Regions from separate parts of the Alicyclobacillus fodiniaquatilis genome, predicted to be linked through region 3. Evidence: predicted binding sites of a transcription regulator. Region 3 holds the regulator's gene; each other region holds the start of a gene.
What was found. Region 3 encodes LexA, which represses DNA repair genes until DNA is damaged. Its sites were predicted from a motif close to CGAACATATGTTCG; they were not measured.

Region 1 (2,276 bases), on a different contig from region 3:
GCCCATCATTGTGAATTCTTCGTATGATATATGGAGACTGTTGCGAACGATAGCCCAATACAAAAAACGTCGCTTTTACGTGTTCCTTATGTAAAATGTCGAGGATTAAGGGAGTATAAACGGCATCCGGTCCATCATCAAACGTCAAATATATCTTCTTGACGTTTGTCGCAGCAGACACATTTGATACACAGTTCGTCAACATGCAAGTTGTCGTGCCGAAGATAAGCGCGCATAAGGCATTTACTGTTCTGCGAGCGATTTTCTGCATATTCATCCCCATCCCTTTGTTGTGAAATACCAGGAAAGACCATAGTTCAATTTTCCTCATGAGAAAACGAATTATGTGATTTGCAACTCGATTTCACAATTCAGACATGGATGACTGCACACGGGCTTCTTTCATTCTGAGTGGATTTCTTATTCATGGACCTATCACAGAGGTATTGGAGTACGCTTGTGTTTCGTTTGGGGGTGTGAGGTGTAAAATGCCTTGCCTCATGAAAAAGACCGCACATGGCGGTCTTTTTCCGTAAGTCGCAGATGGTCTTGAGACTTCCTAAAAGGTTGTCACCATTACACATCATCCTCCTTACAAAGATTAATGTGTCCAGGAGACGATGGATTATGCAATCCGCTTTTCCCTCTTCAGATATGACATCCGTTTGGCAATTCTAAATTTAAAGCGCCTCAACATCAATCAAGCGGTCAAACGGCACTTTTTTCCGATCACCATTGATATTGAGGTACAAAACGCCATCCCGTGCCTCTGGGATGCCCTCTAAGAATTCATCCTCAAATGAATTGAACAATTGAATGCAAACGGACGTCTGATGTTCAATTGCATCGCTGATGACATATCCTATATCCTCCCATTTTTGTTGAGAAAGAATCGGTTTCTTTTTGATTTGCTGCTCACGCTTCAAACGTGTCATGACATCTGTATGTTCAGGTAGCATTAAGCGCATGCTCTCAAACAGGTTGCCATCAGCAATTCCCATCGTCTCTTCATCTCCACTACATCATGCCGTTCACAAGAACATATGTTCTGTTCGGAATGAGTATACGACGATGAGCAGACAGATGCAAATATTTGAGCATTGGTCAGCGAGTTACCCGCATTATGGCAGCGGTTACAAATTCAATGTTCACAATGCAAGCGATTTACACGAAAAAACGTTCACATTGTAAACGTTTCACCGCCAACTTTTGCTGATGACACGGCTATATAATGTAACCAACAAAAGAAAAGAGGTGCTGTATTATGCAACCTTTGGATACGAAGGGCATGCAATTTGTGTATCAAGCAAGACTTGAAAATGCTGCAAACAATCGTCGCGGTCATGCAGTTGTGAATCCGTCAAACAACTTTTTCCGCAAGATGTTGAACGGCTTTACCGCGGCCAGTGCGCGTAACGGAAAGAGTCACAAGTTGAGCAACAGGCCAATCTCCTAACCTCCGGGTTGGAAATTGGCTTTTTTTCATTCCCAGGATATTGCCAGCATCCGCCACTAGAACTGCACTGATACAATTTGGCCTTAACTACAAAAAAACGCCCCCACCGCAAAGGTGAAGGCTTCGGATTGAGTGGTTAAGTCATCAGATGATGTTAACTGGCTTACCTCAAAATTATCTTAAAAACATCAAGTTCGCACAATTCGATCCGACTTTCTACCGCAATTCTATCCAACTCTTGATATCAAAAGGACATTGGCCCTATTCACCCAGACACCATCATCCACTTCAACAAACTGTTGCTTTGAATGATTCAATTTGTCAACGACATATTGAGGTTGGATCCCCTTGAATTCTAACGGCTCCTCTGTTTCCAGTAAATAAACACGCGTAAACGCCATCTACATCAACCTCCTGTTCACAACCTATGCAACACAGAGCGCCATCTTTCATTTTTCGACACCTTCACCCACCCAGTGCCCTGATAAACTGTGCGGTACATGAACCCATACAAAACAACCCTCTGCACATAAGATGATGCCTTCTTACGCACAGCAAAATCGTTTTAAAAGGACACACGCCCGTTCTATTTCGACATGATTTGGCCATACATTCGGTGCTTTCAGATCAAAACCAAAGAGGGGGGAGGCACAGGCAACAACGTCACTTCATCGCTGATTTTTTCGGACACCCGTTTTTTGCGGAGACAAGCTTCTACCTGACTGCATTCACTGTGGCAGGAGGGATAGCTATGATATCTGCCGTACAAATGAGCGTTGGTCAAACGCGCATCTTCACGCGTGATCATGAAACGTCAGAC
Region 2 (2,276 bases), on a different contig from region 3:
TCCCTTGGTAGTGTTGTCCGATGGGAGAAGCCTTTGTGCGGTGCATCAAAGCTATTCGGGTTAATTTCAGAGATGTCTTGGCCAAGCGACCAACGATGAATCACTTCACCCCAAACGCCAAACCTGGTTTTTAAGCGACCGACGGGAATCTTGGCCACATCACCAATCGTCTTAGCTCCAAACTCAAGGCGTAACGTCTCCGCACGTTTTTTTAATCCCCACATTTTATCAACTGGAAGCGTATGCAATAAAGAAGGCACGTCATCTTCCTGCCACCAAACGATGCCACCAGGCGTTTTTTTTGCCGTGGCATTGCTCATCTTGGCAACCCATTTGTTCGGCCCCATACCAATGCGAGCGCGTATCCTGAATAAATCCCAGATTTTTTGTTGTAGTGTACGAGCTGCAGCCATCGGATCTGGAAACAATTTCGAAGGCGATTCAAAAGCAAAAAACCCCTCATCGACTGAGTACTGCTCCTGTAGCGGAAAAACTTGACGCATGACCTCCTGAATTCGCACAGATACTTGCAAATAGAACTCCATATGTGGGCGTACTACAATCAAATGACGATTGAGGCGCAATGCTTCGCCAAGGCGCATTGCATTGCTTACTCCAGACTTTTTCGCAGTGGGAGTAGCGGCTAAAATAATGCCAGATCGCCGAGCTGGATCTCCTGAAACTACAAGTGGCGGGTCTGTCAAGTCATCAAACTCCCGGCGCCGAGCCGCGTATTCTTCGCGGCTTGCGACTTCACAGGAGGCGTAAAAGGATTGCATATCGCACAAGCCGTAAATCAGCTTTCGTGTCATGGCGTGATCATTCCTGTTCTCTTAGCGCGGTTCTTCGACTCGGCATCGAGCATTTTTCGCATAAAGATCGCCTCATCATGGTGTTGGCCATATTGGTATTGGATCCAAACATCATGATGATTCACCTTTCGTTCAATGATTCGTAACCCAGCTTCACGCATCTGCGCTTTTGTAAGCGCGATTTCATTTGTGATCGATTTCTGGATAGATTCAAGCAGGAGCAACCTTCGAAGTGATGCCGTTGGCCGGTCCATATACGCACCCCTTATACGAACATACGTTCTGTTAATGGGTATTATATGCTTGCTAAAAGGAATAATGCAAAGGGTTTTGGAGGTAAGTTGTGGCAGTGGGGATACTACTTAGTGATAGCAACGATGAAGCATCATGTGCTTTAACGCCATCTGTTTATCAATTGACTTTGACTAACTTTGACTTTATACTTATGTTGCAAGAAAGATAGTTTATATACATGGGGGTATCATTGATGGCGCTAGATGAAGCACACCGATACGAGCATTTTGTTAGAGGAGCATTTAGAACTGTGACCGGAGTAGATGTAGATCGTGGAGAAGATCCAGGGTGCTTAGCAGATGCGGATTACGTAGGTTTGAATGCCGTTGCGAAAGTTAAAGTTGGAACGGGTTATGCGATGGCTATGTATAACAGCCACATCCGGAAGGGTCCAAACTGTTCCAGTTTGAATCAGACAGAATATGACCGCATGGACACCATCATCGAAGATGTATTGAACGCCGTGACCATTGCACAAATTAACCAATACATCACGGAGTATAGGAACAACTTCTTCTCATATCTCTAGTAGGAGAAGAAGAATAGCCAATCTTGTCGAGGTTGGCTTTTTTCTTTAATAAAATCATCCTTGTATGGTTGTGGTTGACTTTTCTTAAATTGGCTGCACACATTTTGAAGAGTCATTTCGTACGTTTCCCACCAACTTACTTACAGCATAAAATTCTGTGTCATCCGACGGATACGGTCTCAACATGTCAGTCAGCAATTCTACGTCTGTTAGCCCGCGGTCTAACCACGTCATCACTTGTTCGCGAGGCAAAATCACCGGCATGCGATTGTGAATTTTCTCGGTTCTGTCATTTGGTGGACAAGTGATTATCGCAAAAGTGGAAACCTTCTCGCCGTTTTCGCTTTCCAGCGTGTCATAAATACCAGCAAAACTAAAGATTGGCTGACTCTCTACATGGATGTAAAACGGCTGCTTATCCGACGGTCTCCACTCGTAATATCCTGTCGATGGGATAAGGCAGCGTTTGCGCGTGAGAAGTGGCTTAAATGTTCGGTTGGTTGGTAGCCCTTCGGCGCGTGCATTGATTGGTTTGGTCTTTGTGTCTGCCCCCCACACCCTCGGCATCAGTCCCCACTTCAGGGGCCCCACACGCAACTGATTATTGTCGTCTGCGATTACAGCTGCTACGGACTGCGACG
Region 3 (2,276 bases):
CGAAGGAAAATTGGTTCAAAGCGGCATTCGGGCAGTTGAGCAACTTACCGCGCAGGGAATCCCTGTGGCCATCTGCACAGGGCGCTCGGTGTTGCATGCAAAACACGTACAAGACACACTGGATGTTCCCTATGGCATCTTCTTCAACGGCGGCCTCGTCCGCACCAAAACAGACGAATTGTTTGCTACCCCCTTCAAAGCAGACGATGTTGCAGGCATCGTGCACTACGCCCGTTCGCACGGCATTTCAACCATCCTTCACACGCACGAACGCGCGGTTTCCTTTGCGCCGATTCCCGAGCAGTACAAAGCGATTTTGGCATTCTTCGATTTTCCGTCCATTGAGATCGTGCCATTCGCAGTGGCCAATCTCGACAATATCAACATTTTTCAGATCAACGCGTTCATGACGCGCGAGTGGGATGCGGATTTTGAGACGCGATTCCCGGCGAGCTACATCTATAGATGGGATACAAGAGCGGTTGATTTTCAACGAAGGAAGTCGGATAAGTCGATTGGCGCCAAACATCTGCTTGATCATTTGGGCATCAAACCAGAGCATGCGCTCCACATCGGGGATGGAGGCAATGACATCGGCATGTTCAAAACGCTTGGCTATTCCTATGCGATGGGCAACGCGACCGACGACGTGAAACAGTTCGCCAAACGGGTGACGACTAACGCAGAAGACGATGGTGTGGCGCGCGCTTTACACGAGCTTGGCCTCATCTCCTGACACTTTGATGGCACAAAACAAGTCGTGATCGAACAAACGTTTGCCATCGACGTCCTTTATATGTTACGATTGCGCCAAAAGATGACAAGGGATGTGTAGAACCGTGACCCAACTCACCGCAAGGCAAGAGGCGATTCTCGATTTTATTCGGAAAAATTTAAATGAAAAGGGATATCCACCTTCTGTACGGGAAATCGGTGAAGCAGTGGGCCTCGCGTCCAGTTCTACTGTCCATGGTCATTTGGAACGTCTGCAGCAAAAAGGTTACATCCGGCGAGATCCAACCAAGCCGCGCGCCTTGGAACTACTTCAGGACACGGGCGATTCGATGATGAATGACGAAGCAGCGAGCACGACGGTAATGGCCCCCATTCTCGGCCGTGTCACAGCGGGACAGCCCATCGCCGCGTTTGAGGACATTCAGGGATACCTTCCCCTCTCTCCGGAATTCGCCCATAACGAAGACGTTTTTGCGCTGAACGTCAGCGGCGACAGCATGATTGAAGCAGGCATTTTTGACGGAGACATGGTGATTGTCAGGCGGCAATCCCAGGCCATCAACGGAGACATTGTCGTGGCCATGACAATGGATGACGAAGCCACTGTCAAACGCTTCTTTCGTGAACAGGGACGCGTGCGACTTCAACCGGAAAACAGCCGTTTAGCGCCGCTCTACTATCCGGACGTGGTCATCTTAGGGAAGGTCATTGGCGTTTTTCGCAGTCTGCGCTAAAAGACGCTTTCAGCCGTTCGCGACTTATTCGCGACTTAATTCAGCCATGTCGTTGGAACTTTATCCATCGTCAATTGGCATCTTCCTCAACATTTGAGAACAGTCGGATGATTGCCAAACTGTAGACGCTGATTTAATCTACGTATTCATCATGCTTTGGGAGGCTATGAGCATCCCCGCTCCCCCCTATAGAAAGAGCATGTACACCTCTTTCTCCGGGAGTAGCTCAAAACCGAATTTTGCATATAGGTGTTTAGCGGGTGTATTCTCCCTGTCTGTCTCAAGTTGTAGTCGGTTTGCGCCCTTCCCCTTTGCAAGCGAGATGGCGTGCGACAATAGCGTCGAAGCAACACCGATTTCTCGATATGCAGGCAGTGTATACAAAGCCTGCACCCGCAAAACCGGCAGACCTTTTGAAGTGGAAAATCCCCAATCAAGCACGATAAATCCAACGTATGTCTCATCGTACCGCGCAAGAAAAGGTGTCGCAATTTGATAATGCAGAAAACGCTTTAAGATCTGCTGAGCTTCTGTTTGCTGTTCATCTGAATATTCGACGCCATACAGATAGCTTGCTAAGAGAATGCTGGCTTCCGCTATCAACGGTTGAGTCAGCGCCACAATCACTATTTTCCCTCTTGTCAAATGTTATCCCTCCCTCCTCCAATTCATCTATACCTACTGTAAAGTTAAAGTTACTCCATTCGCCATATCCTGCAACTCGAGTAACGCTTTTTGCTTTCTAGTACACCTGTGCACCCATGCACGTAATCGCTCTTTTCACAACATCCAAAAAAAGCACCCACG

Region 1: a site for LexA is predicted at 1,170-1,183, ahead of ACFSB2_RS20255 (YolD-like family protein). Genes of this name have one in related genera too.
Region 2: a site for LexA is predicted at 1,083-1,096, ahead of ACFSB2_RS05200 (YhjD family protein). Genes of this name have one in related genera too.

The regions. Positions count from the first base shown of each region.
Region 1 covers NZ_JBHUCX010000083.1:141,257-143,532, forward strand. Annotated here, with positions in the region: gene ACFSB2_RS20250 (polysaccharide deacetylase family protein) at 1-271, opposite strand, end outside; gene ACFSB2_RS20255 (YolD-like family protein) at 681-1,001, opposite strand; gene ACFSB2_RS20260 (hypothetical protein) at 1,265-1,456, shown strand; gene ACFSB2_RS20265 (hypothetical protein) at 1,684-1,857, opposite strand; gene ACFSB2_RS20270 (hypothetical protein) at 2,208-2,276, shown strand, end outside.
Region 2 covers NZ_JBHUCX010000017.1:9,731-12,006, reverse strand. Annotated here, with positions in the region: gene ACFSB2_RS05205 (DNA polymerase IV) at 1-812, opposite strand, end outside; gene ACFSB2_RS05200 (YhjD family protein) at 809-1,066, opposite strand; gene ACFSB2_RS05195 (hypothetical protein) at 1,300-1,635, shown strand; gene ACFSB2_RS05190 (SOS response-associated peptidase) at 1,720-2,276, opposite strand, start outside.
Region 3 covers NZ_JBHUCX010000020.1:263,693-265,968, forward strand. Annotated here, with positions in the region: gene ACFSB2_RS07575 (HAD family hydrolase) at 1-736, shown strand, start outside; gene lexA (transcriptional repressor LexA) at 840-1,469, shown strand; gene ACFSB2_RS07585 (GNAT family N-acetyltransferase) at 1,656-2,114, opposite strand.